4 regions of the Streptomyces sp. NPDC007872 genome follow, and region 1 is predicted to be linked to each of the others. Evidence: riboswitches for the same ligand, from Rfam matches in the RefSeq annotation. Region 1 holds a riboswitch; each other region holds the start of a gene.
The links. Region 1 has a riboswitch for cobalamin ahead of ACFYNX_RS03035 (ribonucleoside-diphosphate reductase subunit alpha). Riboswitches for the same ligand answer to the same signal wherever they lie in the genome.
Positions count from the first base shown of each region.

Region 2: linked by a shared signal. The riboswitch ahead of ACFYNX_RS10240 (cobalamin biosynthesis protein) and the one ahead of ACFYNX_RS03035 (ribonucleoside-diphosphate reductase subunit alpha) in region 1 are both predicted to bind cobalamin.
Region 3: linked by a shared signal. The riboswitch ahead of metE (5-methyltetrahydropteroyltriglutamate--homocysteine S-methyltransferase) and the one ahead of ACFYNX_RS03035 (ribonucleoside-diphosphate reductase subunit alpha) in region 1 are both predicted to bind cobalamin.
Region 4: linked by a shared signal. The riboswitch ahead of ACFYNX_RS25950 (ABC transporter substrate-binding protein) and the one ahead of ACFYNX_RS03035 (ribonucleoside-diphosphate reductase subunit alpha) in region 1 are both predicted to bind cobalamin.

Region 1 covers NZ_JBIAEA010000001.1:751,845-759,322, forward strand. The annotation lists gene ACFYNX_RS03015 (HD-GYP domain-containing protein) at 1-453, shown strand, start outside; gene ACFYNX_RS03020 (hypothetical protein) at 533-1,513, shown strand; gene def (peptide deformylase) at 1,581-2,216, shown strand; gene ACFYNX_RS03030 (ribonucleotide-diphosphate reductase subunit beta) at 2,284-3,300, opposite strand; gene ACFYNX_RS03035 (ribonucleoside-diphosphate reductase subunit alpha) at 3,300-5,675, opposite strand; cobalamin riboswitch at 5,805-5,945, opposite strand; gene ACFYNX_RS03040 (GNAT family N-acetyltransferase) at 5,995-6,504, opposite strand; gene mctP (monocarboxylate uptake permease MctP) at 6,585-7,478, opposite strand, start outside.
Region 2 covers NZ_JBIAEA010000002.1:1,136,613-1,144,090, reverse strand. The annotation lists gene ACFYNX_RS10250 (inorganic phosphate transporter) at 1-1,042, shown strand, start outside; gene ACFYNX_RS10245 (hypothetical protein) at 1,055-1,276, shown strand; cobalamin riboswitch at 1,476-1,607, shown strand; gene ACFYNX_RS10240 (cobalamin biosynthesis protein) at 1,642-2,622, shown strand; gene ACFYNX_RS10235 (cobyric acid synthase) at 2,619-4,127, shown strand; gene ACFYNX_RS10230 (putative cobaltochelatase) at 4,195-6,294, shown strand; gene cobO (cob(I)yrinic acid a,c-diamide adenosyltransferase) at 6,294-6,902, shown strand; gene ACFYNX_RS10220 (cobyrinate a,c-diamide synthase) at 6,896-7,478, shown strand, end outside.
Region 3 covers NZ_JBIAEA010000007.1:431,049-438,526, reverse strand. The annotation lists gene metE (5-methyltetrahydropteroyltriglutamate--homocysteine S-methyltransferase) at 1-1,860, opposite strand, end outside; cobalamin riboswitch at 2,025-2,244, opposite strand; gene ACFYNX_RS25915 (3-hydroxybutyryl-CoA dehydrogenase) at 2,551-3,477, opposite strand; gene aceB (malate synthase A) at 3,474-5,081, opposite strand; gene aceA (isocitrate lyase) at 5,177-6,460, opposite strand; gene ACFYNX_RS25900 (short-chain fatty acyl-CoA regulator family protein) at 6,789-7,478, shown strand, end outside.
Region 4 covers NZ_JBIAEA010000007.1:441,068-448,524, forward strand. The annotation lists gene ACFYNX_RS25935 (radical SAM protein) at 1-111, shown strand, start outside; gene ACFYNX_RS25940 (ABC transporter ATP-binding protein) at 24-908, opposite strand; gene ACFYNX_RS25945 (FecCD family ABC transporter permease) at 971-2,026, opposite strand; gene ACFYNX_RS25950 (ABC transporter substrate-binding protein) at 2,023-3,084, opposite strand; cobalamin riboswitch at 3,169-3,294, opposite strand; gene ACFYNX_RS25955 (cold shock domain-containing protein) at 3,391-3,597, opposite strand; gene ACFYNX_RS25960 (TetR family transcriptional regulator) at 3,881-4,474, opposite strand; gene ACFYNX_RS25965 (NAD-dependent epimerase/dehydratase family protein) at 4,574-5,530, opposite strand; gene ACFYNX_RS25970 (ScbA/BarX family gamma-butyrolactone biosynthesis protein) at 5,544-6,491, opposite strand; gene ACFYNX_RS25975 (ScbR family autoregulator-binding transcription factor) at 6,622-7,302, shown strand.

The DNA of each region.
Region 1 (7,478 bases):
GAGCTGGGCCTCTCCGGGGCCGAGCTGACCGTCCTCGAACACGCGGCGCTCATGCACGACATCGGCCAACTCTCCCTCGTCGACCCGGTCGAGGGCGGCGCCACCGCCCTCCTGCCGGCCGAGGAGCAGCGCCGGATCGCGCTCCTGGGCGGCGAGGTCGTCCGCAGGACCGGGGTCCCGCCGGCCGTCGCCGTGATCGTCGAGCGGCAGGCCGACCCGTACCGCGAGCAGCCGCTGCCCGCCCGGATCGTCCGGACCGTGAACGCCTACGACGACCTGACGAGTGCCGGGCCGGGAACCGGGGCAGGAGGGGGAGCGGGCGCCGTCCTGGACGCCCTGGAGCGGCTCCGGCTCGGCACCGCCCGGGACCACCACCCGGACGTGGTCGAGTGCCTGGCCAGGGTCCTGGCCCGGGGCGGGGCCGCCGGGATGACCCCGGTCGTCCCTGGGTAACCCATGGGTAATGAGCGCGCGTCCGACCGGGCATGGTTGGATGCGAACAAGAGGGTGAAGCGACCGGCAGGCGGGAATCGTGAAGATCTTCGGGAAGGTACGGCATCGGCCCTCCGCCTCGTGGCGGCAGGCCACCGACCGCGCGTTCACGCTGATCGGCGACGGCCGGTACGAGGACGCGGGCGCGCTCCTGACGCGGGCGGCGGACCTGGAGCCCTGGCTCTCCGAGTCCTGGTTCAACCTGGCGCTGCTGCACAAGTTCCGGCACGACTGGGAGCAGGCCCGGGCCGCCGGGCTGCGCGCGGTCGCCCTGCTCGACAAGGAGACCGGCGCTCCCGACTGGTGGAACGTCGGCATCGCCGCCACCGCGCTCCAGGACTGGCCGCTGGCCCGCCGCGCCTGGCAGGCGTACGGACTGCGGGTGCCCGGGGCCGCCTCCGGCACGGGCGAGCCCGCCGGCATGGACCTGGGCAGCGCCGCCGTCCGGCTCTCGCCCGAGGGCGAGGCCGAGGTCGTGTGGGGCCGCCGGCTCGACCCGGCCCGGATGGAGGTGCTCTCCATCCCGCTGCCGTCCTCCGGGCGCCGCTGGGGCGAGGTCGTCCTCCACGACGGCGTGCCGAACGGCGAGCGGACCACCACCGCCGGACCCTCCTACCCGGTCTTCGACGAGATCGAGCTGTGGGCGCCCTCGCCCGTCCCCACCTGGGTGGTCCTCCTGGAGGCCGCCACCGAGGCCGACCGGGACGCCCTGGAGCAGTTGGCCGCCGAGGCGGGCTTCGCCGCCGAGGACTGGTCGTCCTCCGTGCGGCTGCTCTGCCGCGCCTGTTCGGAGTCGACCATGCCGAGCGCCGAGGGCGAGGGCGAGCACTCCGACCCGCACGACCACAGCGAGCCGGGGCACCCCGGGCCGCTCGGCCACCGCTCGCCCGGCGAGCTGTGGGTGCCGGAGCGGGAGTGCGGCATCGCGGCCCCGGCCGGGCTCGTGCGCGGACTCCTCGACGGCTGGGTCGCGGACAGCCCGGACAGCCGCGAGTGGCGGGATCTCGAAGAGGTCTGCTGAGCGGCCCGTCCCTTCCCCGTAGGCTGTCCTCCGACGGAATCGGGTTTTCAGGAAGGCGCGGCCGGACATGGCGCAGCAGGAGACGGACGAGCAGACGCAGATCAACGACGGCTTCGTCGTGGACACGGAGGACTGCGAGGCGCGCGAGCTCGCCCACCGTGAACGCGGCAAGGCCCGCCCGATCACGGTCGTCGGCAACCCCGTGCTGCACAAGGAGTGCAAGGACGTCACCGAGTTCGGCGACGAGCTCGCGGCGCTGATCGACGACATGTTCGCCAGCCAGAAGGCCGCCGAGGGCGTGGGCCTGGCCGCGAACCAGATCGGCGTGGACCTCAAGGTCTTCGTCTACGACTGCCCGGACGACGAGGGCGTCCGGCACACCGGCGTCGTGGTCAACCCGGTGCTCCAGGAGCTGCCGGCGGACCGCCGCGTCCTGGACGAGTCCAACGAGGGCTGCCTCTCCGTGCCGACCGCCTACGCCGAGCTGGCCCGCCCGGACTACGCCGAGGTCCACGGCAAGGACCCGCAGGGCAACCCGATCAAGGTCCGCGGCACCGGCTACTTCGCCCGCTGCCTCCAGCACGAGACGGACCACCTGTATGGCCGCCTCTACATCGACCGCCTCTCCAAGCGGGACCGCAAGGACGCCCTGCGCCAGATGGAGGAGGGCACCCCGCGCTACGAGACGGTCCCGAACGACTGATCCACGCGCGCGTGCACACGCGGAAGGGCCCCGCACCGATGCCGGTGCGGGGCCCTTCCCGTACGTCCTAGAAGTCCTCGTCCAGGTCCACCGAGCCCTCGACCGCCACCTGGTAGGCGGACGGGCGGCGCTCGAAGAAGTTGGTCAGTTCCTGGACGCCCTGGAGCTCCATGAAGGAGAACGGGTTCTCCGAGCCGTACACCGGGGCGAAGCCGAGGCGCTGGAGGCGCTGGTCGGCGACGCACTGGAGGTACTCGCGCATCGACTCGGTGTTCATGCCCGGCAGGCCGTCGCCGCACAGGTCGCGGCCGAACTGGAGCTCCGCCTCCACGGCCTCCTTCAGCATGTCGGTGACCTGCTGCTGGAGCGCGTCGTCGAAGAGCTCGGGCTCCTCCTTGCGGACGGTGTCCACGACCTCGAAGGCGAAGTTCATGTGCATCGTCTCGTCGCGGAAGACCCAGTTGGTGCCGGTCGCCAGGCCGTGCAGCAGGCCCCGGGACCGGAACCAGTACACGTAGGCGAAGGCGCCGTAGAAGAACAGGCCCTCGATGCACGCCGCGAAGCAGATCAGGTTCAGCAGGAAGCGGCGGCGGTCGGCCTGGGTCTCCAGGCGGTCGATCTTCTCGACCGAGTCCATCCAGCGGAAGCAGAACTGCGCCTTCTCGCGGATGGAGGGGATGTTCTCGACGGCGTCGAACGCGGCGGCGCGGTCGTCCGGGTCGGGCAGGTAGGTGTCGAGCAGCGTCAGGTAGAACTGGACGTGCACGGCCTCCTCGAAGAGCTGCCGGCTCAGGTAGAGCCGCGCCTCGGGGGAGTTGATGTGCTTGTAGAGCGTCAGGACCAGGTTGTTCGCCACGATCGAGTCGCCGGTCGCGAAGAAGGCGACCAGGCGGCCGATCATGTGCTGCTCACCGGGGGTGAGCTTCGCGAGGTCGGCGACGTCCGAGTGGAGGTCGACCTCCTCGACGGTCCAGGTGTTCTTGATCGCGTCCCGGTAGCGCTCGTAGAAGTCCGGGTAGCGCATGGGACGGAGGGTGAGTTCGAAGCCCGGGTCGAGCAGGTTCTTCTGTTCGGTGGAGCTCATTACTGGCAGGCCTCGCAGGACTCGGGGTTCTCCAGGGAGCAGGCGACCGCGTCGGGGTCGGCGACCTGCTGGACGGGGATGGGCGCGGCGGCCGCCGTCGACGCCTGGGCGGCGCGGGCGATCCGGGTGGCCGGGCGGGAGCGCAGGTAGTACGTCGTCTTCAGGCCCTGCTTCCAGGCGTACGCGTACATCGACGACAGCTTGCCGATGGTGGGCGTCTCCAGGAACAGGTTCAGCGACTGCGACTGGTCCAGGAACGGGGTGCGGGCGGCGGCCATGTCGATCAGGCCGCGCTGCGGGATCTCCCAGGCCGTGCGGTACAGCTCGCGCACCTCGGCCGGCACCCAGGTGAAGCCCTGCACCGAGCCGTTGGCGTCGCGCAGCGCCTCACGGGTCTGCGCGTCCCACACGCCGAGCTTCTTCAGCTCGTCGACGAGGTACGAGTTGACCTGGAGGAACTCGCCCGACAGCGTCTCGCGCTTGAACAGGTTGGAGACCTGCGGCTCGATGCACTCGTACACGCCGGCGATCGAGGCGATCGTCGCGGTCGGCGCGATGGCGAGGAGGAGGCTGTTGCGCATGCCGACGGCGGCGATCCGCTCGCGCAGGGCCGTCCAGCGCTCCGGCCAGTTCAGTTCGACGTCGTAGTGGTCGGGGTGCAGCACGCCGCGGGCGGCGCGGGTCTTCTCCCAGGCCGGGAGCGGGCCGTTGCGCTCGGCGAGGTCGGCGGAGGCCTCGTACGCGGCCAGCATGATCCGCTCGGCGATGCGGGTGGAGAGCGCCCGCGCCTCGGGGGAGTCGAAGGGCAGCTTGAGCTGGAAGAAGACGTCCTGGAGGCCCATGGCGCCCAGGCCGACCGGACGCCAGCGGGAGTTGGAGCGGCCCGCCTGCTCGGTCGGGTAGAAGTTGATGTCGACGACCCGGTCGAGGAAGGTGACGGCCGTGCGGACGGTCTCGTCCAGGCGCTCCCAGTCGATGTCCGAACCGACCACGAACGCGCCGAGGTTGACCGAGCCCAGGTTGCAGACCGCGGTCTCGCCGTCGTCGGTGACCTCCAGGATCTCCGTGCAGAGGTTGGAGGAGTGGACGGTGTGGCCGGGCTCGGCGGTCTGGTTGGCCGTCCGGTTCGAGGCGTCCTTGAAGGTCATCCAGCCGTTGCCGGTCTGGGCCAGGGTCCGCATCATCCGGCCGTACAGGTCGCGGGCCGGCATCGTCTTGCGGGCCAGGCCGGCCGCCTCGGCCCTGCGGTAGGCGGCGTCGAACTCCTCGCCCCACAGGTCGACCAGCTCGGGCACGTCCGAGGGGGAGAACAGCGACCACTCGGCGTCGGCGTTCACGCGGCGCATGAACTCGTCCGGGATCCAGTGCGCCAGGTTCAGGTTGTGCGTGCGGCGCTGGTCCTCGCCGGTGTTGTCGCGGAGCTCCAGGAACTCCTCGATGTCCGCGTGCCAGGTCTCCAGGTAGACGGCGGCGGCGCCCTTGCGGCGGCCGCCCTGGTTCACGGCGGCGACGGAGGCGTCGAGGGTCTTCAGGAACGGCACGATGCCGTTGGAGTGCCCGTTGGTGCCGCGGATCAGCGAACCGCGGGCGCGGATGCGGGAGTACGAGAGGCCGATGCCGCCCGCGTGCTTGGAGAGGCGCGCGACCTGGTGGTAGCGGTCGTAGATGGAGTCCAGCTCGTCCTGGGGGGAGTCCAGGAGGTAGCAGGAGGACATCTGCGGGTGGCGGGTGCCGGAGTTGAAGAGCGTGGGGGAGGACGGCAGGTAGTCCAGGCGGCTCATCAGGCCGTACAGCGCGGCCACCTCGTCGAGCGCGCGGACGCTGTCGTCCTCGGCCAGGCCGCAGGCGACGCGGAGCATGAAGTGCTGCGGGGTCTCGATCACCTTGCGGGTGATCGGGTGGCGCAGCAGGTAGCGCGAGTAGAGGGTGCGCAGGCCGAAGTAGCCGAAGCGGTCGTCGCCGGCGCGGTCGATCGTGGTGTCGAGGCGGTCGGCGTGGAGCGCGACGAACTCGGCGGTGCGGTCGGCGATCAGGCCCTCGCGGTGGCCGACGGCCACCGAGGAGGAGAAGTTCACCGAGCCCTGGGAGGCGGCCTCGTCCGCGATGGTGATGGTGAGGAGCCGGGCGGCGAGCCGGGAGTACGCCGGGTCCTCGGCGATCAGACCGGCGGCCGCCTCGGTGGCCAGCTCGCGCAGCTCCGCCTCGTCCGCGGCGGCGCTGCGGCCGCGGAGCGCGGCGGCGGCGACCCTGCCGGGGTCGGTGTCGGGGAGATCGGCGGTGAGGTCGGTCAGGGTCCGCAGCAGTACGGTCCCGGGGCCGTCGCTCTCGACCGCGGAAGCCTCGGCCGAAGCCGGATCGGCGGGCGCGATGGTCACGTGGGGGCTCTCCCTCGCTCGGCTCGGGGCCTCGGCGGGGGAGGGCGGACGGGCGGGCGTCCAGGCATGACGCGCCGCGTCCACCGGCCCACTCCGCGAGGCCCGGACGTCTGTGGCACCCGGAACGGAAGGACCGGGCGCGCTGTCGGCAGGTGTTCGGACTCACCCCGGACGAAACCGCACGAAGTACACCGTTGCGGGACAGTTCCGGATTCGCGCCGGATTCCCCTGCGTCGACAGCGAGGACGAGCATACATGTGGGGGGCGCCACTCGTGGCACCCCCCACATGTTGTGTCGCCCCCTGGACGGGACTTGGGCTCAGAAGTCCAGGGAGTAGGTGCGCAGAGAGTGATCGGGGATGGGCTCCCAGTCCCGGTGCGGAGTGCGGACGAAGCCCATCCGCTCGTAGATCCGGTGCGCCGCGGCCATCTCGGCGCCCGTCGAGAGCACGATCCGGGCGCACCCCGGCAGGGCCCGCGCCCGGTCGACACAGGTCCGTACGAGCGCCTCCCCGATGCCCCGGCCGCGGGCCTCCCGCGCGACCGCGAGCATCCGGAACTCGGCCTCGCCGGGCACGGCGATGTCGGCCCACGGGGTGCCGCCCCGGGCGAAGGTCACGCCGCCGACGATCCGGCCCGCCGCGTCCCGGGTGTCCTCCGCGACGAGGACCTCGCTCTCGCGGGCCCGGCGCGCCGTGTCCCGCAGCAGCTCCAGATAGGAGTCCTCCGCCCCGTGCGCCAGCAGTCCGTCGTCCAGGTAGGTGCGTCCGGTCAGCTCGCCGAGCACCTCGTACTCCTCGGGCCGTACGGCCCTGATCGTGAAGTCCATGGGGGAAGTGTGCCTGCCGGTGACGCGACGGGGCCCGGGGCCTCCTGGTGGAGGTCCCGGGCCCTTTCCTGCGGGTGGCGTCAGTGCGTCGGCGCGGTGACCTTCTCCATCTCGACCTGCACGCCGGGGTCGCCGGCGTCGGCCGTGTAGTCCGACGGGGAGGTCTCGTCGACGCCCTCGGGGGCCTTGAGGGCCTTGAGGACGAAGGTGAGGACCACGGTGACCAGGACGTTGAGGACGAAGGCGGTGAGGCCGATGTAGCCGATCTCGCCGATGCCGGGGATCTCGGCGGAGGAGCCGCCGAAGTGCTTCTGGGTCGGGCTGGCGACGCCGTAGGCGGCGACCGTGCCGTAGACCATGCCGACGGCCCAGCCCGCGAGCAGCGCCCAGCGGTGGAACCAGCGGGTGAACAGGCCGCCGACCAGGGCCGGGAAGGTCTGGAGGATCCAGATGCCGCCGAGGAGCTGGAAGTTGATCGCGACCGTCTTGTCCATGGTGAGGACGAAGGCGAGCGCGCCGACCTTGACCAGGAGCGAGACGATCTTGGAGACCTTGGTCTCCTGCGCCGGGGTGGCGTCCTTCTTGATGAAGTCCTTGTAGATGTTCCTCGTGAAGAGGTTGGCCGCGGCGATGGACATGATCGCGGCCGGGACGAGCGCGCCGATGCCGATCGCGGCGAACGCGACGCCCGCGAACCAGTCGGGGAACATGGTCTCGAAGAGCTGCGGGATGGCGAGCTGGCCGTTCTTCACCTGAATCCCGGCGGCGATCGCCATGAAGCCCAGCAGCGCGAGCAGGCCCAGCATCAGGGAGTACAGCGGCAGGATCGTGGTGTTGCGGCGGATGACCTCGCGGCTCCGGGACGACAGCGTCGCCGTGATGGAGTGCGGGTACATGAAGAGCGCGAGCGCGGAGCCGAGCGCGAGCGTCGCGTACGTCCACTGGCCGGCCTCGCCGGGGACGAGCGCGCCGCG
Region 2 (7,478 bases), on a different contig from region 1:
CATCCGCACAGAGGTGATCTTCGCCGCGCTGGTCGGCGCCATCCTGTGGAACCTGCTGACCTGGCTGCTCGGACTTCCGTCCAGCTCTTCCCACGCGCTCTTCGGCGGCCTCATCGGCGCCGCGGTCATGTCGGCCGGCTGGTCGGCGGTGAACGGCTCCACGATCGTCACCAAGGTCCTCATCCCGGCCGTCGCCGCGCCGATCGTCGCCGGCCTCGCCGCGACGGCCGCCACCAGGCTGACGTACAAGATCAAGGCGAACCCCGAGGCGAAGGCCACGGCCAAGGGCTACCGGGCCGGCCAGATCGCCTCCGCCGGTCTCGTCTCCCTCGCCCACGGCACCAACGACGCCCAGAAGACGATGGGCATCATCACCCTGGCCCTGGTCACCCAGGGCGTCGTCGCCCCCGGCTCGAACCCGCCCCTGTGGGTCGTCGTCTCCGCCGGCGTCGCCATCGCGCTCGGCACCTACCTCGGCGGCTGGCGCATCATCCGCACCATGGGCAAGGGCCTCACCGACCTCCAGCCGCAGCAGGGCTTCGCCGCCCAGACCAGCGCCGCGACGGTCATCCTGGCCTCCTCGCACCTCGGCTTCTCCCTCTCCACCACCCAGTCCTGCTCGGGTGCCGTGATGGGCGCCGGCCTCGGCCGCAAGGGCGGTGTCGTCCGCTGGTCGACCGCGACCCGGATGTTCGTCGCCTGGGGCCTGACCCTGCCCGCCGCGGGCCTGGTCGGCGCCGGCGCCGAGTTCCTCACCAAGCAGGGCGCCTGGGGCATCGCCGCCGTCGCGGTCCTGCTCGTGGCCGGTTCGGCCGTCATCTGGTCGCTCTCCCGCCGCAAGCCGGTCGACCACCACAACGTCACGGCCGACGACGTGGAGGCCGAGGAGCCCGCGGGCGTGGTGACCACCGCCATCGCGGCCGTCACCCCGCCGCCGGCCGGCTCCGTCGCCGCCGTCACCGACGAGGACCTCAAGGCGACCATCCCCGCCCCGGCCCCCACCGACCCGACCGCTCCCCCGGCCCCGGCCGCGAAGGTCTAAGGAAAGCACCGCATGAAGATCGACTGGGCAGCCCTCGGCTCCGTCTTCGGAGTCAGCCTCGTGGCGACCGTCGCCCTGGTGGGCCTCTTCTCCCTCGGCATCGGCGGCCTCACCAAGCAGGAGGAGGCCACCGCGCGCGGCGGCTCCGCCGCCCTGGCCCGCACCGGCGCCTACGCCTGCTTCGGCCTGTGCCTCGCGGCCGTGGCGTACGGCATCTACCTGATCGTCGCCTGACGGTTCCCGCTCCACCGGCCGGGGGGGGGGGGGGGGGGGGGGGGGGGGGGCCCGCCCCCCGGGGGGGGGGGCGGGGGGCGCCCCCCCCCCCCCGGGGGGGGGCCCCCCCCCGGGGGGGGGCGCCCCCCCCCGGCCGCTTTCCTGTGGTGCTCCGCACAGTGCGCCGCCGCAGGTCAAGGCTGGGTTGACGCCCGTTCTCGGGGCGTGGTGGACTGCCGAGGCCATTACGGCGGCAGCAGAGGAAGTCCGGTGCGAATCCGGCGCGGTCCCGCCACTGTGACCGGATCCGAGGGTCCGGGAGTCAGGAACTCTCGCCGCCGGTCACGTCGATCCAGGGCGCGGACCCTGAGTGAGGACACAGCACCATGCCCGGCCGCCCCAGAGCCACCGGTGTCTTCGCGTACGGCGCGGCCGCGGGCCTCGCCGTCGACCTGCTCCTCGGCGATCCCCGCCGGGGCCATCCCGTCGCCGCGTTCGGCCGGACCGCCGCCGCCGTCGAGGAGCGCCTCCACCACGACCACCGCGGCTGGGGCGCCCTGCACACCGCCGTCTGCGCCGGCTCCACCGTCGCCCTCGGCGCCCTCGCCGCCCGGGCCGTGCGGAACCGTCCGGCCGCCGCCGTCGCGCTGACCGCCGCCTCCGTGTGGGCCGTCGTCGGCGGGACGACCCTGGGCCGGGAGGCCCGCGCGATCGGCGGGGCGCTGGCCGCCGGGGACCTGGAGGTGGCCCGGGAGCGGCTCCCCCACCTGTGCGGGCGCGACCCGCAGTCACTGGACGGTCCCGCGATGGCCCGCGCGGTCGTCGAGTCGGTCGCCGAGAACACCTCGGACGCCGTGGTCGGCGCCCTGTTCTGGGGCGCGGTCGCGGGCGTGCCGGGGCTCGTCGGCTTCCGGGCCGTCAACACCCTGGACGCGATGGTCGGCCACAAGTCGCCCCGCCACCGCCGCTTCGGCTGGGCCTCGGCCCGCCTCGACGACCTGGCCGGCTGGCCGGGCGCGCGCCTGACGGCCGCGCTCGCGACCGTCGCCGGCGGGAACCCGCGCGGGGCCGTCCGGGCCTGGCGGGCGGACGCGTCGAAGCACCCGAGCCCCAACGCGGGCCCGGTCGAGGCCTCCTTCGCGGGCGCGTTGGGCGTACGGCTCGGGGGCACCCTCTCGTACGGCGGGCGCGTCGAGCACCGGCCGGTCCTGAACGGGGAGGGGCGGGACGTCGAGGTGGCGGACGTCGAACGGGCGGTGGCGCTCTCGCGCCGGGTGACCGCGCTGACCCTGGCCGCCTGTGTGGGCGGCCGTCTGATCGCCGACGCCGTGAGGCACGGGAAGCACGGAAAGCGGGGGAACGCATGAGGGGCGGGGGGCTGCTGGTCGCCGGGACCACGTCCGACGCGGGCAAGAGCGTCGTGACGGCCGGGATCTGCCGCTGGCTGGTCCGCAAGGGCCTGAAGGTGGCGCCGTTCAAGGGGCAGAACATGTCCCTCAACTCCTTCGTCACGCGCGAGGGCGCCGAGATAGGCCGGGCCCAGGCCATGCAGGCGCAGGCCGCCCGGGTCGAGCCGACCGCGCTGATGAACCCGGTGCTGCTCAAGCCGGGCGGCGACCGCTCCAGCCAGGTCGTCCTGATGGGCAGGCCGGTCGGTGAGCTGAGTGCCCGTGGCTACCACGGAGGTAGGCAGAAGGAGCTGTTCGAGCCGGTCATGGCGTGCCTGGAGGAGCTGCGGAGCACGTACGACGCGGTGATCTGCGAGGGCGCCGGCAGCCCGGCCGAGATCAACCTGCGGCGCACCGACATCGTGAACATGGGCGTGGCGCGGGCCGCGCGACTGCCCGTGGTGGTGGTCGGGGACATCGACCGGGGCGGGGTCTTCGCCCAGTTCTTCGGCACGACGGCGCTGCTGTCCCCCGAGGACCAGTCGCTCGTCGCCGGATACCTCGTGAACAAGTTCCGGGGCGACGTGAGCCTCCTCGAACCCGGGCTCGACATGCTGTACGGCCTGACCGGGCGCCGGACCTTCGGCGTCCTGCCGTACGCGCACGGGCTCGGCATCGACGAGGAGGACGGCCTGCGGGTGTCCCTGCGGGGCACGGTCCGGGAGTCGGTCGTGGCGCCGCCGGTCGGCGCGGACGTGCTGCGGGTCGCCGTGTGCGCCGTCCCCCTGATGTCCAACTTCACGGACGTGGACGCGCTGGCGGCCGAACCGGGCGTGGTCGTCCGGTTCGTGGACCGGCCCGAGGAGCTGGTCGACGCGGACCTGGTGGTCGTACCGGGGACGCGCGGCACGGTGAAGGCGCTCGCCTGGCTGCGGGAGCGCGGCCTCGCGGACGCCCTGGCCCGGCGCGCGGCCGAGGGCCGCCCGGTGCTCGGCATCTGCGGCGGCTTCCAGGCCCTGGGCGAGCGGATCGAGGACGAGGTCGAGTCCAGGGCCGGTGTGGTCGACGGGCTCGGACTGCTTCCCGTACGGGTGCGGTTCGGGGTCGAGAAGACCCTGGCCCGGCCGGTCGGCGAGGCGCTCGGCGAGCGGGTCGAGGGGTACGAGATCCACCACGGCGTCGCGGACGTACAAGGGGGGGAGCCGTTCTTGGACGGCTGCCGGGTCGGCTCCGTGTGGGGCACCCACTGGCACGGCTCCCTGGAGGGCGACGGCTTCCGGCGGGCGTTCCTGCGGGAGGTCGCGGCGGCGGCCGGACGCCGGTTCGTCCCGGCCCCGGACACGTCGTTCGGCGCCCTGCGCGAGGAACAGCTCGACCGGCTGGGCGACCTGATCGAGGAGCACGCGGACACGGACGCGCTGCTGCGGCTGATCGAGGAGGGCGCCCCGGCGGGGCTGCCGTTCGTACCGCCGGGGGCGCCGTGAACGGGCCCGCCACCGACGGCCGTACGCCATTGTTCGAACATCAGCGATGCGAAGGAGAGACCACCCGATGAGCACCCGGTACCCGTTCACCGCCGTCGTCGGCATGGACGACCTGCGGCTCGCGCTGCTCCTGAACGCCGTCAGCCCCGCCGTGGGCGGCGTGCTCGTCCGGGGCGAGAAGGGCACCGCCAAGTCCACCGCCGTGCGGGCGCTCGCGGAGCTGCTGCCCGCCGTGCCGGTGGTCGCGGGCTGCCGGTTCAGTTGCGACCCGGCCGCGCCGGACCCGGGCTGCCCGGACGGGCCGCACGAGGCGGGCCCGGGGGCCGAGCGGCCCGCGCGGATGGTCGAACTGCCCGTCGGCGCCTCCGAGGACCGGCTCGTCGGCTCGCTCGACATCGAGAAGGCCCTCGCGGAGGGCGTGAAGGCCTTCGAGCCGGGGCTCCTCGCCGACGCGCACCGGGGCATCCTGTACGTCGACGAGGTCAACCTCCTGAGCGACCACCTGATCGACCACCTCCTCGACGCCGCCGCCATGGGCTCCTCCTACGTCGAGCGCGAGGGCGTCTCCGTGCGGCACGCGGCCCGGTTCCTGCTCGTCGGGACCATGAACCCCGAGGAGGGCGAGCTGCGGCCGCAGCTCCTCGACCGGTTCGGGCTCACCGTGGAGGTCGCCGCCTCCCGCGAGCCCGAGCAGCGGGTGGAGGTCGTGCGGCGGCGGCTCGCCTTCGAGGACGACCCGGCCGCGTTCGCCGCGCGCTGGACCGGCGAGGAGAGCGCGCTGCGCGAGCGGATCGTCGCCGCCCGCGCCCTGCTCCCGCAGGTGGTCCTCGGGGACGCCGTCCTGCTCCAGATCGCCGCGACCTGCGCCGCGTTCGAGGTGGACGGCATGCGCGCCGACATCGTCATGGCCCGCACGGCCACCGCGCTCGCCGCCTGGGCCGGACGGACGGAGGTGACCTCCGAGGACGTGCGGCAGGCCGCGCTCCTGGCCCTCCCCCACCGCCGCCGGCGCTCGCCCTTCGACGCGCCCGGACTCGACGAGGACAAGCTCGACGAGACCCTGGAGCGGTTCAAGGGCGAGGACCCGGACCCCGACCCGGAGCCGGACGGCCCGGGGGACGGCGGCCCGGACGGCGGCGGCCCGGGTGACGGCGGGGGCGGTCCGGACGGCGGCGGCGTCCCGCCGCAGGGCGACGGGCCCGCGCCCGAGGACGTACCGGTGCCCGAGGACGTACCGGCGCCGGAGGAGGCTCCCGTGCGGGAGCGGGCACCCGCCCCGCAGCAGGCCGGTTCCGGTTCCGGCGAGCGGGCCGCCGTCAAGGCCGCCGAGCCCTTCCGTACGAGGGTGCTCAGCGTGCCCGGTCTCGGCGAGGGCGCGGCCGGGCGCCGCTCCCGGGCCCGCACCGAGCACGGCCGTACGACCGGCTCCACCCGGCCCCGGGGCGCGCTGACCAAGCTGCACCTGGCGGCGACCGTGCAGGCCGCCGCCCCGCACCAGAAGGCGCGCGGGCGGACCGGACCGGGGCTCGTGGTCCGGCGCGACGACCTGCGGCAGGCGACCCGGGAGGGCCGCGAGGGCAACCTCGTGCTCTTCGCGGTCGACGCCTCGGGCTCGATGGCGGCCCGGCAGCGGATGAGCGCGGTCAAGGGCGCGGTGCTCTCGCTGCTCCTCGACGCCTACCAGCGGCGCGACAAGGTCGGCCTGGTCACCTTCCGGGGCCGGGACGCCGAGGTGGCGCTGCCGCCGACCTCGTCCGTGGACGCGGCCGCCGCCCGGCTCGAACAGCTTCCGACGGGCGGGCGCACGCCCCTGTCGGCCGGGCTGCTCAAGGCCCACGACGTGCTGCGGGTCGAGCGGCTGCGGGACCCCTCGCGCCGCCCGCTGCTCGTCGTGGTGACCGACGGGCGGGCGACCGGGGGGCGCGCGGCCGGCGACCCGGTGGCGCTCGCCGCCCGCGCGGCGCGGCTGCACGCCGCCGAGGGCACGGCGTCGGTCGTCGTGGACTGCGAGACCGGCCCGGTGCGGCTGGGGCTCGCGGGACAGCTCGCGCGTGAACTCGGCGGCACCGCCGTGACGCTGGACGAGCTGCGCGCCGACTCGATCGCCGGCCTCGTCAGGGACGTACAGGCAGGACACGCAGCACAGGCATCCAGGAGGGCCGCTTAATGCCGCAGGGACAGCCGACCGTCGTTCCCGACGACGGTCTGACCACCCGCCAGCGCCGCAACCGCGCGCTGGTGATGGTGCACACGGGCGTCGGCAAGGGGAAGTCGACCGCCGCCTTCGGCATGGCGCTGCGCGCCTGGAACCAGGGCTGGCCGATCGGGGTGTTCCAGTTCGTGAAGTCCGCCAAGTGGAAGGTCGGCGAGGAGAACGCCCTCAAGGCGCTCGGCGAGACCGGCAAGGGCGGCACGGTCACCTGGAACAAGATGGGCGAGGGCTGGTCCTGGATCCAGCGCGAGGTCGCCGAGGGCGAGCAGTCGCACGAGGACAAGGCGCGCGAGGGCTGGGAGCAGGTCAAGCGGGACCTCGCGGAGGAGAGGTACAAGTTCTACGTCCTCGACGAGTTCGCCTACCTCCTGCACTGGGGCTGGATCGACGTGAACGAGGTCGTGGAGGTGCTGCGGGGGCGGCCCGGTCAGCAGCACGTCGTCATCACCGGCCGCAACGCGCCCCGGGAGCTGGTGGACTTCGCGGACCTCGTCACCGACATGTCCAAGGTCAAGCACCCGATGGACGCCGGTCAGAAGGGCCAGCGGGGCATCGAGTGGTAGCACGTCTCGTCATCGCCGCGCCCTCCTCGGGCGCGGGCAAGACCACGGTCGCGACCGGCCTGATGGCCGCGTTCGCGGGCCGCGGCCTGGCCGTCTCCCCGCACAAGGTCGGCCCGGACTACATCGACCCCGGCTACCACGCGCTCGCGACGGGCCGCCCGGGGCGCAACCTCGACGCGTACATGTGCGGCACGGGGCTCGTGGCGCCGCTCTTCCTGCACGGGTCGCGCGGCTGCGACCTGGCCGTGGTCGAGGGGGTCATGGGGCTGTACGACGGGGCCGCCGACCAGGGCGAGCTGGCGTCAACCGCGCAGGTGGCGAAGCTGCTCAAGGCGCCGGTGGTCCTGGTCGTGGACGCGTCCTCGCAGTCGCGGTCGGTGGCGGCGCTCGTGCACGGGTTCGCGTCCTGGGACCCGGAGGTGCGGATCGGGGGCGTGATCCTCAACAAGGTCGCGACCGACCGGCACGAGCACCTGCTGCGGGAGGCGCTCGGGGAGTCCGGGGTGCCGGTCCTCGGCGTGCTGCGGCGGGCGCCCGCCGTGGCGACGCCGTCGCGGCACCTGGGGCTCGTGCCGG
Region 3 (7,478 bases), on a different contig from region 1:
CTCGCGCAGCGCCGGTTCGTCCACCTGGATGACGGAGGTGCCGGCCGCCTCCAGGTCGTTCACCTCGTCGCGCAGGGCGAGGGCGACCTGCCGGGCGGTCTCGCCCAGCGGCTGGTCGTCGCGGACGAACGACCAGGCGAGCATGGTGACGGGGCCCGTCAGCATCCCCTTGACGGGCTTGGACGTGAGGGACTGGGCGTACGAGGTCCAGCGCACCGTCATCGGCTCGGGCCGCGAGATGTCACCGGCCAGGATCGGCGGGCGGACGTATCGGGTGCCGTACGACTGGACCCAGCCGTGCCGGGTGGCGAGGTAGCCGTCGAGCTGCTCGGCGAAGTACTGCACCATGTCGTTGCGCTCGGGCTCGCCGTGCACCAGGACGTCGACACCGGTCTTCTCCTGGTACGCGACCACCTCCCGGATCTCGTTCCTGATCCGCTCCTCGTACCCGGCCGTGTCGGTCCGGCCGGCCCGCAGGTCGGCGCGGGCCGCGCGCAGCTCGTCGGTCTGCGGGAAGGAGCCGATGGTGGTGGTCGGGAGCAGCGGGAGGCCCAGGTGGGCGCGCTGGGCGGCGGCCCGCTCGGCGTACGGCTGCGAGCGGCGGGCGTCGGCCCCGGTGACGGCCCCGGCGCGGGCCCGCACGGCCGGGTTCCGGGTGATGGGGGAGCCGGCGCGGGAGGCGAGGGCGGCGCGGTTGGCGGCCAGTTCGCCGGCGATCGCGTCGGTTCCCCGCGACAGGCCCCTGGCCAGCGTCGTGATCTCGGCGGTCTTCTGCTTCGCGAAGGAGAGCCAGCGCAGGATCTGCGGGTCGACGTCCTTCTCGGCCGCCGCGTCGAGCGGCACGTGGAGCAGGGAGCAGGAGGCGGAGACGTCGACCCGGTCGGCCAGGCCGAGGAGGGTGCCGAGGGTGGCCAGCGACTTCTCCAGGTCGTTGACCCAGATGTTGCGCCCGTCCACCACACCGGCGACGAGCCGCTTCCCGGGCAGTCCGCCGACGGCGGCGAGCCCCTCCAGGTGGGCGGCGGCCGGGCCGGTGAAGTCGAGCGCGAGGCCCTCGACGGGCGCCTCGGCCAGGACGGGCAGGGCGTCGCCGAGCCGGTCGAAGTACGAGGCGACGAGGAGCCGGGGCCGGTCGGTGAGCGCGCCGAGGTCGCGGTAGGCGCGCGCGGCGGCGTTCAGCTCGGCCGGGGTCCGGTCCTGGACGAGCGCGGGCTCGTCGAGCTGCACCCACTCGGCGCCGGCCGCGCGCAGGTCGGCGAGGACCTCCGCGTACACCGGCAGGAGCCGGTCGAGCAGGGTCAGCGGGTCGAAGCCGGCGGCCGCGCCGGGCGCGGGCTTGGCGAGCAGCAGGTAGGTGACGGGTCCGACGAGGACCGGACGGGCCGTCAGCTCCAGGGCGAGGGCCTCCCTCAGCTCCGCGACCTGCTTCGAGGAGTCGGCCGAGAAGACCGTGTCCGGGCCCAGCTCCGGCACCAGGTAGTGGTAGTTGGTGTCGAACCACTTCGTCATCTCCAGCGGAGCGACGTCCTGGGTGCCGCGCGCCATGGCGAAGTAGCCGTCCAGCGCGTCGGCGGCGACGGCCTCGCGGTGCCGGGCCGGGATCGCGCCCACCATGACGGTGGTGTCCAGGACGTGGTCGTAGTACGAGAAGTCGCCGGTCGGCACCTCGTGGACGCCGGCGTCGGCGAGCTGCCGCCAGTGCGTGCGGCGCAGTTCGGCGGCGGTGGACCGGAGGGCGCCGGCGGTGACGCGGCCCTTCCAGTAGCCCTCGATCGCCTTCTTCAGCTCCCGGTCCCGGCCCTGACGGGGGTGGCCGTACACGGTGGCCCGTGCTGCCGCGGCTGCGGACTTCGTGGTCACGGAGATCTCCTTCGCGAGATGAATCCCTGAGGTCCCGGGGACGGGACGAGGACGCGAAGGGGCGACGGACCGGACGGTACGGGTGCGCGCGACGGGGCGCGGTCGTCCGTCGGTGTGTACGCCGACCCGCCCTCGAGGTCACCGGGATGTCCGCGCGCGGAATCGTCCGCGTGCGGGCAACGGGCAGGTCTTCGGACTCGCGGGCACGTCGCGCTGTACGCGACTCCTACTGGCCGTCGCTTCCCAGACCCTTCCCGGGCCCAGTGCGTATGACGGCGGTCGTTCCCACTCACCGCTGCGGGGCAGTCCCGGATTCCCACCGGGTTCCCTCTTACGACGCGTCCCGCCTGGCGGACGGGGCGAACCAGTTGCCCGGCCAGACTACGGGGTCCGCCCCGGGAGCGGGGGCGGGTATCTCGCCATTCGGACGAGGGGATGGGACGTGCGGGTGAACGACCGGCCGGGCGGGCGGGAGGCGCGGGGCGTGGGGGACGGACGTTCGGGGTGGACGGACGGGGCGGGCGCGTGCGGCGGGCGCACGGCAGCGGGGCGTGGGGCACGCGGGGCGGGCGCACGGCAGCGGGGCCGGGGACGGCACCACCCGTCCCCGGCCCCTCGCCGTACCGCCGCCGGGTCCTCTCCCGGGGCCCTTCGACCGGGCCCCTTCCCCGGCGGCGGGCGCCGGTCCCCTCAGACCGGCCGTCCGGGCGTCTCCGCCCGGTCGTACACGTGGAACCCCCGGCCGGTCTTCCGGCCGAGCAGCCCCGCCTCCACCATCCGCAGGAGCAGCGGCGGCGGGGCGTACAGCGGCTCCTTGAACTCCTCGTACAGCGAGTCCGCGATGGAGGCGACCGTGTCGAGCCCGATCAGGTCCGCCAGCCGCAGCGGCCCCATCGGGTGGGCGCAGCCCAGCTCCATGCCGCGGTCGACGTCCGCGGCGGTGGCGAAGCCCGACTCCGTCATCCGGATCGCGGACAACAGGTACGGGACGAGCAGGGCGTTGACGACGAACCCGGCCCGGTCGCGGGAGCCGATGGCGGTCTTGCCCAGGGTCACGGTGGCGAACTCCGTCACCGCGGCCGTCGTCGCCGCCGAGGTGTGGAGGGTCGTGACGATCTCCACGAGCGGCAGCACGGGCACGGGGTTGAAGAAGTGCAGCCCCACGACCCGGTCGGCGTGCTCGGTGGCCATGCCGAGCCGCATGACGGGCAGGGAGGAGGTGTTGGTGGCGAGGACCGCCGCCGGGTCGGTGACGATCTTGTCGAGCGCGGTGAACACCCGGGTCTTGACGGCGGCGTCCTCGACGACCGCCTCGACGACGAGCTGCCGGTCCGCGAGGTCGGACAGTTCGGCGGTGGCCGTGATCCGGTCGAGCGCCGCCTCGGCGGAGGGGCGGTCCAGCTTGCCGCGCCGGACGGCCCGTTCGAGGGAGACGGCGACGCGCTCGCGGGCGGCGCGCGCCGCCGGGCGGTCGGCCTCGCAGATCACGGTGGAGAGCCCGGCCCGCGCGCACACCTCCGCGATGCCCGCGCCCATCTGCCCGCCGCCCACGACCCCGACGCGCCGGATGCCGCCGCCCGGACCGGGACCCGTACCGGCCCCCGCGCCGCCGCTCACACCGTCACGTCCGCGGTCGCGACGGTCCGGACGAGGTGGCGGGAGTACGCCTCCGGGGTGAAGAAGAGGGGCAGTTCGGCGGCGAGCGCGGTGCTCTCGAAGAGCTCCCGCACCTCGTCGAGCGCCGCCCAGGGGAACTCGGCGCCGAGCGCGGCCAGTTCCCGGTCGAGCAGTTCCAGGACGGTGTCGCGCTCCAGGACCCGGCGCCGGAGCCACTGCCAGATCTGGACGCGGGCGATCTCGGCGGTCGCGGCGTCCTCCACCAGACCGTCCAGGGCGACGGCGCCCCGGCCCCGGATCCAGGCGTCGTAGTAGCGCAGCACCACGGCGATGTTGGCGCGGACCCCCTCCTCGGTCGGCGGGCCGCCGATCCGCCGCACCGCGAGCAGGTCCCCGGGCGTCACCCGCACGTCCTCGCGGGTCCGGTCGAGCTGGTGCGGGCGATCCCCGAGGACCCCGTCGAAGACCTCGCGGCAGACCGGCACCAGACCCGGGTGGGCCACCCACGAGCCGTCGAAGCCGTCCTCCGCCTCCCGCTCCTTGTCCAGGCGGACCGCGGCGAGCACGGCCTCGTGCGCCGCCGGGTCCCCGGCGGGGACCTGGGCGGCCATGGCGCCGATCGCGTGGGCGCCGCGCCGGTGGCAGGTCCGCACGAGCAGCTCGGTGTACGCCCGCATGAACGGCGCCGTCATCGTCACCTTCGCCCGGTCGGGCAGCAGGAAGTCGGAGCGGTGGCCGAACGTCTTGATCAGGCTGAACAGGTAGTCCCAGCGGCCCGCGTTGAGCCCGGAGCTGTGCTCCCGCAGCTCGTGCAGGATCTCCTCCATCTCGAACGCGGCCGTGATCGTCTCGACGAGGACGGTGGCGCGGACGGTGCCCCGGGGGACGTCCAGGAGCTCCTGGGCCAGGAGGAACACGTCGTTCCAGAGGCGCGCCTCGTACCGGTTCTCCAGCTTGGGGAGGTAGAAGTACGGGCCGTACCCGGCGTCGATCTGCCGCCGGGCGCAGTGGAAGAAGTACAGGCCGAAGTCGACGAGCGCGGCCGGCACCGGGCCGCCGTCGAATTCCAGGTGCTCCTCGTCGAGGTGCCAGCCGCGCGGCTGGACCACGATCGTGGGGAGCCGGCCCTCGCGGAGCCGGTACTCCCGGCCCTCGTCGGTGGTGAAGTCCAGGCGCCGTCCGATCGCGTCGAGCAGGACGATCTGCCCCCCGATCACGTTCTCCCAGGTGGGCGCGGTGGCGTCCTCGAAGTCCGCCATCCACACACGGGCACCGGAGTTGAGCGCGTCGACGGCCGCCCGCCGCTCCGGCGGGCCGGTGATCTCCACCCGGCGGTCGGCCAGTCCGGGCGCGGGCGGGGCGATCCGCCAGCCCGGGTCGGCGCGCACGGCGGAGGTCGTGAGCGGGAAGTCGAGCGGCGAGCCGGTGGCGAGCCGGATGGCCTGCCGGCGCCGCTCCTTCAGGAGCCACCGCCGGCGCTCGGTGAAGGCGGTGGCGAGACGGCCGACGAAGTCCAGGGCGTCGGCGGTGAGGATCTCGTCGTGGCGGTCGCCCGGGGCCGCGAGCACGCGGACCTGGCGGGTCGGGACGGCGCTGGTGGTCATCGGTGTCTCCTGAGGGGGAGCGGAGGAGCGGGGTGGTGCGGGGAGGGGTGCGGGGACGGGTGACGTGGACACCCGCCCCCGCGGCGCGGGAGGCCCTAGTGGAACTGCTCCTCCTCCGTGGACCCGGCGAGCGCGGTCGTGGAGGAGGTGGGGTTGACGGCGGTGGAGACCAGGTCGAAGTAGCCGGTGCCGACCTCGCGCTGGTGCTTGACGGCGGTGAAGCCGTGCTCCTGCGCGGCGAACTCGCGCTCCTGGAGGTCCACGTACGCGGTCATGCCGTGCTCCGCGTAGCCGCGGGCCAGGTCGAACATGCCGTGGTTGAGCGAGTGGAAGCCGGCCAGGGTGATGAACTGGAACTTGTAGCCCATGGCACCCAGTTCACGCTGGAACTTGGCGATCTGGTCGTCGTCCAGGGCCGCCTTCCAGTTGAAGGACGGCGAGCAGTTGTACGCCAGCATCCGGTCGGGGTGCTCGGCGTGGATCGCCTCGGCGAACTCGCGGGCCTGCGCCAGGTCCGGGGTGCCGGTCTCGACCCAGATGAGGTCGGCGTACGGGGCGTAGGCCAGGCCGCGGGCGATGACGGGGCCCATGCCGTTCTGGACGTGGTAGAAGCCCTCGGCGGTGCGCTCGCCGGTGACGAAGGGGGCGTCGCGCTCATCGATGTCGCTGGTGAGCAGGGTGGCGGCGAGGGCGTCGGTGCGGGCGATGATCAGGGTCGGGGTGCCGGCGATGTCGGCGGCGAGCCGGGCCGCGTTGAGGGTGCGGACGTGCTGCGAGGTGGGCACGAGCACCTTGCCGCCGAGGTGGCCGCACTTCTTCTCCGAGGCGAGCTGGTCCTCGTAGTGGATGCCCGCCGCACCGGCGGCGATCATCGCCTTGGTCAGCTCGAAGGCGTTCAGCGGACCGCCGAACCCGGCCTCGGCGTCGGCGACGATCGGCGCGAGCCAGTCGGTCGTGTCGGTGCCGCCCTCGGCGGTGGCGATCTGGTCGGCGCGCAGCAGCGCGTTGTTGATCCGGCGGACCACCTGCGGCACCGAGTTGACCGGGTAGAGGCTCTGGTCGGGGTAGGTGTGGCCGGCCTGGTTGGCGTCGGCGGCGACCTGCCAGCCGGACAGGTAGATCGCCTGGAGCCCGGCCCGGACCTGCTGCACGGCCTGGCCGCCGGTCAGCGCGCCGAGCGCGTGGACGTAGTCGAGCTCGTGCAACTGCCGCCACAGGCGCTCCGCGCCGCGCCGGGCGAGGGTGTGCTCCTCGCGGACGCTGCCCGAGAGGCGGACGACGTCCTCGGCGCCGTAGGTGCGCTCGATCCCCTTCCAGCGGGGGTCCGTGGCCCACCGCCGCGCCAGCTCTTCGGCCGCCTGGTTTCCTGCCTGCGCCATGATGGTCTCTCCCGGGGAGTGTCGAACTTTGCGAAGTCCCGCGAAGGCTCGCGAAGCTCCGTGCGAGGTGACGGGCGGCCCGCCGGGCCCCGGGCGGAGACGACCGGGTCCTACGACGTCAGGGCATGAGCCGCGCCCCGAACTCCGCCTCCTGGTGGGGCACGGCGGGCCGTGGTTCGACTTTCGCAGTGGCACTCCGTGCCATCAACCATGGCCGCGTGCCAACTTCTGCGAATCTTCCGACCCGGTTCTGCCAAGTTTGCGAAGCCCCGTGCGGACGCGGATTGACCTAGGGTGTGCCCCACGTACGACCCGAGGGAGAACGGCCGTGAGCAAGATCTACGCGGGGGCCCGGCTGCGACGCCTGCGCGAGGAGCGCCGGCTGAGCCAGGCGGACCTGGCCAGGGTGCTCAGGATCTCGCCCAGCTACCTGAACCAGATGGAGCACGACACCCGCCCCCTCACGGTCCCCGTCCTCCTGCGGGTCACCGAGTCGTTCGGCGTCGACCCCGACTTCTTCTCCGAGCGGGACACCGGCCGGCTCCTGGCCGACCTGCGCGAGACCTTCGCCGACGAGCTCGACCGCGCCGCCCTCTCCGCCGCCGACCTCGCCGAACTCGCCTCCCGCCTCCCGCACGTGGCCGCCGTCCTCCTCGACCTCGGCCGCGGCCGCCAGGCCCTCACCGAGCGCCTCGCCGCCCTGACCGGCGACCGCGACGACTCCCCCGCCCCGGACGCGGCGCGCGCCCGCACGCCGCACGAGGAGATCCGCGAGTTCTTCTACCGGCGCCGCAACTACCTCCACGACGCCGACCTCGCCGCCGAGGAACTCGCGGAGGAGATCGGCGTCCGCCCCGGCGAGGTGCGCCGGGCCCTCGCCGCCCGGCTCGACGAGCGCCACGGCGTCCGGATCGCCGCCGACGCCGAGGCCGACCGGCAGCTCCACCGCTACGACCCCGCCGCCCGCATCCTGCACCTCTCGCCCCGGCTGCGCCCCGGCCAGCAGGCCTTCCGCATG
Region 4 (7,457 bases), on a different contig from region 1:
AACGACCTCACCGCCCCGCCCGGCTACGGTCCGGCCGGTCCCGGCCGCGCGGTGTTCTCGGTCAGCTCCTTCATGGACGCGCTGACGCCGGAGCCCGGCGAAGGGGAGTGAGGGGGCCCGGCGGTCCCCAGGAAGCGGACGTGGGGGCGGCCGCCGGGGTCCGGCCGGGTCACGACGCTCCTGACCCGGTAGACGTCCGCGATCAGCTCCTCGGTGAGCACCTCGTCCGGCGTGCCGCCGGCCACCACGCGGCCGCCGGAGAGGACCACGAGCCGCTCGCAGTACATCGCCGCGAGGTTCAGGTCGTGCAGAGCGACGACGGCGGTGAGGCGCAGTCCGGCGACGAGCTCCAGGAGGTCGAGCTGGTGCTGGACGTCCAGGTGGTTGGTGGGTTCGTCGAGGAGGAGCTCGCGCGGCTCCTGGGCGAGGGCGCGGGCGATCTGGACGCGCTGGCGCTCGCCGCCGGAGAGGGTCCGCCAGGGCTGGCGGGCGCGGTCGGCGAGCCCGGTGCGGGCGAGGGCGGAGCGGACGGCGGCCTCGTCCGCCGCCGAGGGCGGGGTCCAGGCCCTGCGGTGCGGGACGCGGCCGAGGCGCACGACGTCGACGACGGTCAGGTCGGTCTGGGTGTCGGACTGCTGCTCGACCGTGGCGAGGCGCCGGGCGACGGTCCTGCGGCCGAGTCCGGACAGCGGCTCGCCGTCGAGGGTGACGACCCCGGAGTCGGGGGCGAGGACGCCGGCGAGCAGGCGCAGGAGCGTGGACTTGCCGGAGCCGTTGGGGCCGAGGAGGCCGGTGACGGTGCCGGGGACCGGGGCGATGCCGACGCCGTCGAGGACGAGGGTGCCGCCGGCGGTGCGCGAGACCCGGTCGGCGCGCAGGCCTTCCGTCCCGGGGGGCGTCGGGATCATCGCGTGCTCCTCGTGCTTCGTGTGCCTCACGTGCTTCGTGTGCCTCACGTGCTTCGTGCGCCTCACGTGCTTCGTGCGCTTCGCGTGCGGTAGAGGACGAGGACGAAGGCCGGTACGCCGACCAGCGAGGTGACCACGCCCACCGGGACCTCCTGGGGGTCGAGGACGGTACGGGCGAGGGTGTCGGCCCAGACCAGGAAGACCGCTCCGGCCAGGGCGGTGACCGGCAGGAGCCGGGCGTGTCCGGGGCCCGCGAGGGCGCGGGCGGCGTGCGGCAGGACGAGCCCGACGAAGCCGACGGCCCCGGCGGCGGAGACCAGGGCGGCCGTCAGGAGCGCGGTGACGCACAGGAGGACGAGCCGGGTCCGGACGACGGCGACGCCGAGCGAGGCGGCGGCCTCCTCCCCGAAGGCGAACGCGTCCAGGGTCCGCGCGTGGCCGACGCAGATCACCAGGGCCGCCGCGAGGACCCCCAGGCACACCCACACGTCGGTCCAGCCGGCCCCGGCGAGCGAGCCGAGCAGCCAGAAGAGGACGCCCCGGGTGGTCTCCGCGTCGGCGGCCGTCATCACGACGAAGGAGGTGAGGGCGGAGAAGAGCTGCATGGCGGCGACCCCGGAGAGGACCACGCGGTCCGTCGAGCCGCCGAGGGTGTGGCTGAGCAGCAGCACGAGCGCGAAGGAGCAGACCGCCCCGAGGAAGGCGCCGCCGGTGACGGAGAGGGCTCCCCCGCCGATCCCGAGGACGACGACCGCGACCGCGCCGGTCGAGGCACCGGAGGAGACCCCGAGGACGAAGGGGTCGGCCAGCGGGTTGCGCAGCAGCGACTGCATCACCGCGCCGCACAGGGCGAGGCCGGCGCCGCAGACGGCGGCGAGGAGCGTGCGGGGAAGCCGCAGGTCCCACACGATCCCGTCCCGGATCGGGGAGAGCGCCGGGGCACCCCCGCCGAGGTGGGCGGCGACCGTCGACCACACGTCGGCCACGCCGATGCGGGCCGGGCCGATGGTGATGGCCGCGGCCACCGAGGCGGCCAGGAGCGCGAGCCCGGCCGCCGTCCCCAGCAGGGCCGTCGCTCCCTTCCGTACCGGGGCGGTCGCCGGAGGGACGGGGGTCACTTGGCGAGACCGTGGGAGCGGAGGGCGGCCGCCACCTTCTCGACGGCCTCGACCGTGCGGATCGTGGGGTTGAGCGCCTGGCCGCTGAGGAGGACGTACCGCTTGTTCTTCACGGCCGTCATGCTGCGGGTGACGGGGTCGGACTCCAGGAACTCGATCTTCTTGGCGGCGCTCTCGGCCGACTGCGAGCGGCGGGTGAGGTCGCCGATGACGAGGACGTCGGGGTCGCGGTCGGCGACGGTCTCCCAGTTGATCTGGGGCCACTCCTCCTTGGTGTCGTCGAAGACGTTCTTCGCGCCCAGTTCGCGGGAGACGATGCCGGGGGCGCCGCAGCAGCCCGCCATGTAGGGCGCCTCGGAGTTGGCGAACCAGTAGAGGACCGTGGCGTTCTCGAAGCCGCCGCCCGAAGTCGCCTTCGCCACGCGGCCCTTGAGCTCCCCGACGAGCTTCTCGCCGCGCTCCCGGACCCCGAAGATCCGGGCCAGGTCGCGGATCTCGCCGTAGACCGTCTCCATGGTGAGCGGCCGGACGCGGACGCCGTCGCCGTCGCCGCTGTTGTCCTTGCCGACGCAGTCGGTGGGCGAGAGGTAGGTGGGGACGCCGAGCTGCTCGAACCGTTCGCGGGGCGCCACCCCGCCCTTGCCTAGGGTGTACGTGAAGGAGGCGGCGGCGAAGTCGGGTTCGGTGTCGAGGACCTTCTCGAAGGAGGGGTAGCGGTCGGCGAGGCGCGGGACCCCGGCGTTCTCCTCCTCCAGGCCCTTGAGCACGGGGTCCGTCCAGGTGCCGGTGCCCACCATGCGGTCGGCGAGGCCGAGGGAGAGCATGATCTCCGCCGCGCCCTGGTCGAGGGCGACGGCCCGCTCCGGCGCGCGCTCGACGCGGACGGGCCGTCCGCAGTTGTCGTCGAGGGTGACGGGGTATCCGGTCTTCGCCTCCCCGGCGCCGTCCGCGGGCCGGCCGGGGGCGGGGGTCGTGCCCGTGCCGCAGCCGGTCGCGGTCAGGAGCAGGGCGCCGGTGAGGAACAGCACGGCGGAGCGGACGGGGTGTGCGAGCGGCACGGGACTTCCTTCTGCGGCCACGGCTCATACGCGGAGCCTGTCGTACGGTGCTCCCCGGGCGGGCGTGCCGCCGGGGCCGCCAGCAGGTCTTCGGACTCGGGGTCAGCCGGACGGGGCGCCTTCCCGGGCCGTCGTCGCCGCCCAGTGGCCGATGCTCCGCCCGTCGCCCTCACCGCTGCGCGTCAGTTCCGGTCTCGCACCGGATTCCCTGACCCGTGCACGCACCCGTTCGGGTGCGTACAAAGGTGCGACTGGCCCCGGCACAGTACCACCGGCCCGGGGGCGTGCCCCGGGGCGCGGGGGGCGTCAGACGCGCAGCTCCTTGGCCTCGAAGCGGCCGTCCCCGAGGACCAGGACGAAGGAGACCTGCTGCCCCTCCGAGACGGTCCGGCTCTCGTCCTCGATGTCCTCCGCGCTGAACCAGACCTGGTCCTCGGAGCCGACGGGGACGACGAACCCGTATCCCCCGAGACGGTTGAAGGACTGCACGAAACCCTTGCTCCTGCTTTCCACGGCGGCCTCCTCCTCGGCGTCGGCGACGCGGGCGGGAGTCGTCCCGGCCGGGTGCGGCCGGGTCCGCGTCTCAGGGGAGGTGTACCCCGTCCGCCCGCCCTTCGCCCGTCGGCCGGCGGCCGTGCGCGAGCACCCCGGAGGATCTCGTAGAATCTTCAACAGAGGTCCGGTGCCGAAGATCCCCCGTGTTCGGCACCGGGCCTCGTCGCACGTCCGGGCCGGGACGGGGTACGGCGTCCGATCCGGAACGGGGTACGGCCTCCGGGCCCGGGCGGGGTGCGCCTCAGGCGCCGCCCGGGTACGCGATCCTCGCCGTGATCCTGGCGATGCGCGTCGCCGTCTCCGCCGGGGAGGCCACCGGCTGGACGATGTGGCTGACGGTGAGCCGCACGACCGTCTCGACGGCGAGGCCGCGCGACTCCTCGTCCACGTCGGGCCAGGCCTCGACCGCGTACGCGTGGAGCATCGCCATCGCCGTGCCGAAGACCGGCTCCGTGCGGGTGGTGAGGTAGGCGAGGAGGTCGTCCTCGCCGCCCCGGGCCGCGACCAGGACGCTCTTGATGAGGGGGTTGTCCACGGTCTGCTGGAGCGTGTAGCCGACGCCGGCCGTCGCGGCCTCCTCCAACGCGCCCCGGTGGGCGTCGAGTTCGCGCTCGATGCCGATCAGGAAGCCCTCCAGCTCGCGCTGGACCAGGGCGTTGCCGATGGCCTCCTTCGAGCCGAACTCGTTGTAGAGGGTCTGGCGGCTGATGCCCGCGGCCCGCGCGACGGAGGTCATGCGCAGCCCGCTCCAGCCCTCGGCGGCGACGAGGCGGTAGGCGGCGTCGAGCACCTGCTCGCGCAGCAGGGAGCGGACGCTCTCGCGGAAACGTGTCATCGTGGCCCACCTTATCCACCGGGAACCGCCCGGAGGAGGGGCGTGCGAGGGGGTCTCGGGCGCGGACGGCTTCTGTTCGGGAGGGACGGGAGGTTCCGTTCAGGAGGGGCCGAGGAAGCTCCGGTACCACTCCGCGTGACGGGCGAACCCCTCGGTGAAGGCCGGACCCGGGTCGCGGCCAAGGTCCCGCCAGGTGCGGTCGTCGGCGAACCAGTGGTCGGTGGCGAGCATGTCGAGGTGGTGGAGGGCGAAGGGGTGGGCCGCGAGGAGGGCGCGCGCCTCGGCGATGTCCACCGCCGGGCCCCGGCGCGGTCCGGCCCGGTGGGCGAGCAGCTCCTCGCCCGCCGCGAGGAGGTCCGCGACCGGCACCGGTTCGGGGTGGTCGACGTGGTACGGGCCGGCCTGGGTCCGGGGCGAGAGCGCCGCGCCGAGCAGGACGCCCGCCAGGCTGTCCGCGTCGATCAGGGAGTGGCGCGAGGCCCCGCCGTCGAGCGGACCGGGCAGGGCGCCGAGGAGCTTGACGAGGCCCGGCACCATCTGCCGGTCCCCGGCCCCGTATACGAGGTGGGGGCGCAGGACGGTCCCGCCCGCCTCCGTGACGTGCCGCTCGCCCGCCGCGCGGGTGCGGCTGGTCGCCGAGGCGGGGGCGATCGGCAGGGTGCCGGGGGCGGCGCCGCGGAAGGGGCCGCGGCCGTGGACCGAGGCCGTGCCCAGGGCGACGATCCGGCCCACCCCGGCGCGTACGGCGGCGTCGACCAGGGCCCGGGTGCCCTCGTCGTTGACGGCGCGGGCCGTCTCCTCGTCGCCGCCGATCGCGGAGGCGCAGTGGATCAGCACGTCGACGCCCTCGCAGGCCCGGCGCAGGGAGTCGGGGTCCCGGAGGTCGCCCCGGACGGTCTCGACCGCCGGAGTCCCCTGCGGCCCGGTGGCCGGGACGTCGAGCGGGCGGCGGGCGAGCAGGCGTACGTGCCCGGCCTCCGCCGTCGTCATGGCGGCGGCCGTCACCCGGCCGCCGATGAATCCGGACGCGCCGGTGATCAGGATGCGGAGGCCCATCGTGCGTTCCGGGTCAGCCCGCCGACCGGGCGGCGGGGCCGAGTCCGGCCACCGCCGGCTCCCGGGACGGGGAGGTGAGCGTGCAGAGGAAGACGGGCGTGCCGTCCTGGTGGCCGGTGATCCGGACGGCGGTCGCCGGACCGGCGGCGGTCAGGACCTCGGCCTCGATCCAGCAGGGGCTGTCGAGTTCCACGTAACGGGAGAAGGAGAGCTCCATGGCGGCGGGGAGGTAGGCGGTGTCGCCGGTCGCCAGCATCGCCGCCTGCCGGGCCGCTTCGAGGAGGAGCATCCCGGGGACGTGGTCGTTCGGGCGGCGGAAGAGCGTGGGGTGGGCGGTGTTGATCCGCAGTTGCCACCGGTCGGGGCGGTCGCCGGGGCCCAGGACGACGTCCTTGGGGTCCTCGCGGCCGACCAGGCGCGGGTCCACCCCGGGTATCAGGGGGACCGGGCGGCCGAGGGCCGCCATCCGCTCGCCCCGCATCCGGCGGTACGCCGGGCCCGGGGTGCAGCGCGCCGTGCTGTCGCCGGTGGCGACCCGCCGGCCGTCGCGGGTCATGACGACGCTGGTGCGCAGGCCGCGCACCCTGCCCGCGCGCAGCTCCAGCTCGGGGAAGGAGATCTCGGCGACGATCTCCGACGAGGGTCCGTCGAGGGCGAGTTCGGCGGGATCGGCGGTGTAGTTCAGCTCCCACATGACGAACTGATCCTCCACGGGTACCCCGAGTTCGGCGTGAAGGACGAGCATGGTGGCCTGACGTATCGTCTCGGCCACCAACACGGGGTCGTGCCGGTCACCTGCCACCGGGGAGAAGAAGGGATGCGAAGCAGGCCAGCGAGCGGAGACGGAGTAACGGTTCTCCCGCACCTGTGTCCAGGCCGTGGGAATGATGTCGGCGGGGTCGGCCCGATGGACGAACTCCCCCGGGACGGGTGTCGTTCCCCCGCGGTGGTGCTGTTCCATGGCTTCCCCTCGCAGTCCCTGCACACCCCGAACGGCAAATCCGTCCGGCGTAGGGTACGTAGAACGCGGTTTTCTTTTCAATGCTTCACGTCACAGAGTGAGCACAGACAGCGAGACAGCGGGAGGCGCCTTGGCGCAGCAAGCGCGTGCAATCCGGACCCGGCGGCTCATCCTGGAGTCGGCTGCCGCGGTCTTCGCCGAGCGCGGCTACGAGCGGACGACCATCGGGGAGATCCTGGTGCGCGCCGGGGTGACCAAGGGGGCGCTGTATTTCCACTTCGCCTCCAAGGAGGACCTCGCCCTCGGCGTGCTGGACGCCCAGATGCTCGACGAACCGCTCACCCCGCAGCCCGTCAAGCTCCAGGAGCTGGTCGACCAGGCCTTCCTGCTCACCCACCGGCTGCAGCGCGATCCGCTGGTGCGGGCGAGCGTCGCACTGGCCCTGGACAGCGGCGCCACCGGGGTCGACCGGGCCGCTCCCTTCCGGGCGTGGATCGACCAGGTGGCGGAGATCCTCACCGTCGCGAAGGTGCGGGGGGAACTCCTCCTCCACGTGAACGTGACGGACACGGCCGAACTCTTCGCGGGGTCCTTCTCCGGAATTCAGGCGATGTCCCAGATCCTGTGCGACCGCAATGACCTCACTCATCGGGTTCTGGTGCTGCTCCGGTACGTGCTGCCGACCATATGCACCCCGGCCGTGCTGATCCGCCTGGAAATGACCGAGGAGCACGCACGGAGGCTCGCCGTCGAGTACGACGAGAAGCGGTTCGCCGAGGACGGCGAGAACCTCACGGCGTCCTCCCGCTGACACGATCGACCGCGCGGTTCTCCGAGCGCCCCGACGCATGACGCGTCGGGGCGCTCTGGCGTTTGTGGCACTGAGTGTGCTTTGCTGAGGGTACTCAGTGCCACAAGCGTCTAGGGGAGCTCCACATCATGGGCAAGGACTTCGACCTGTATCGG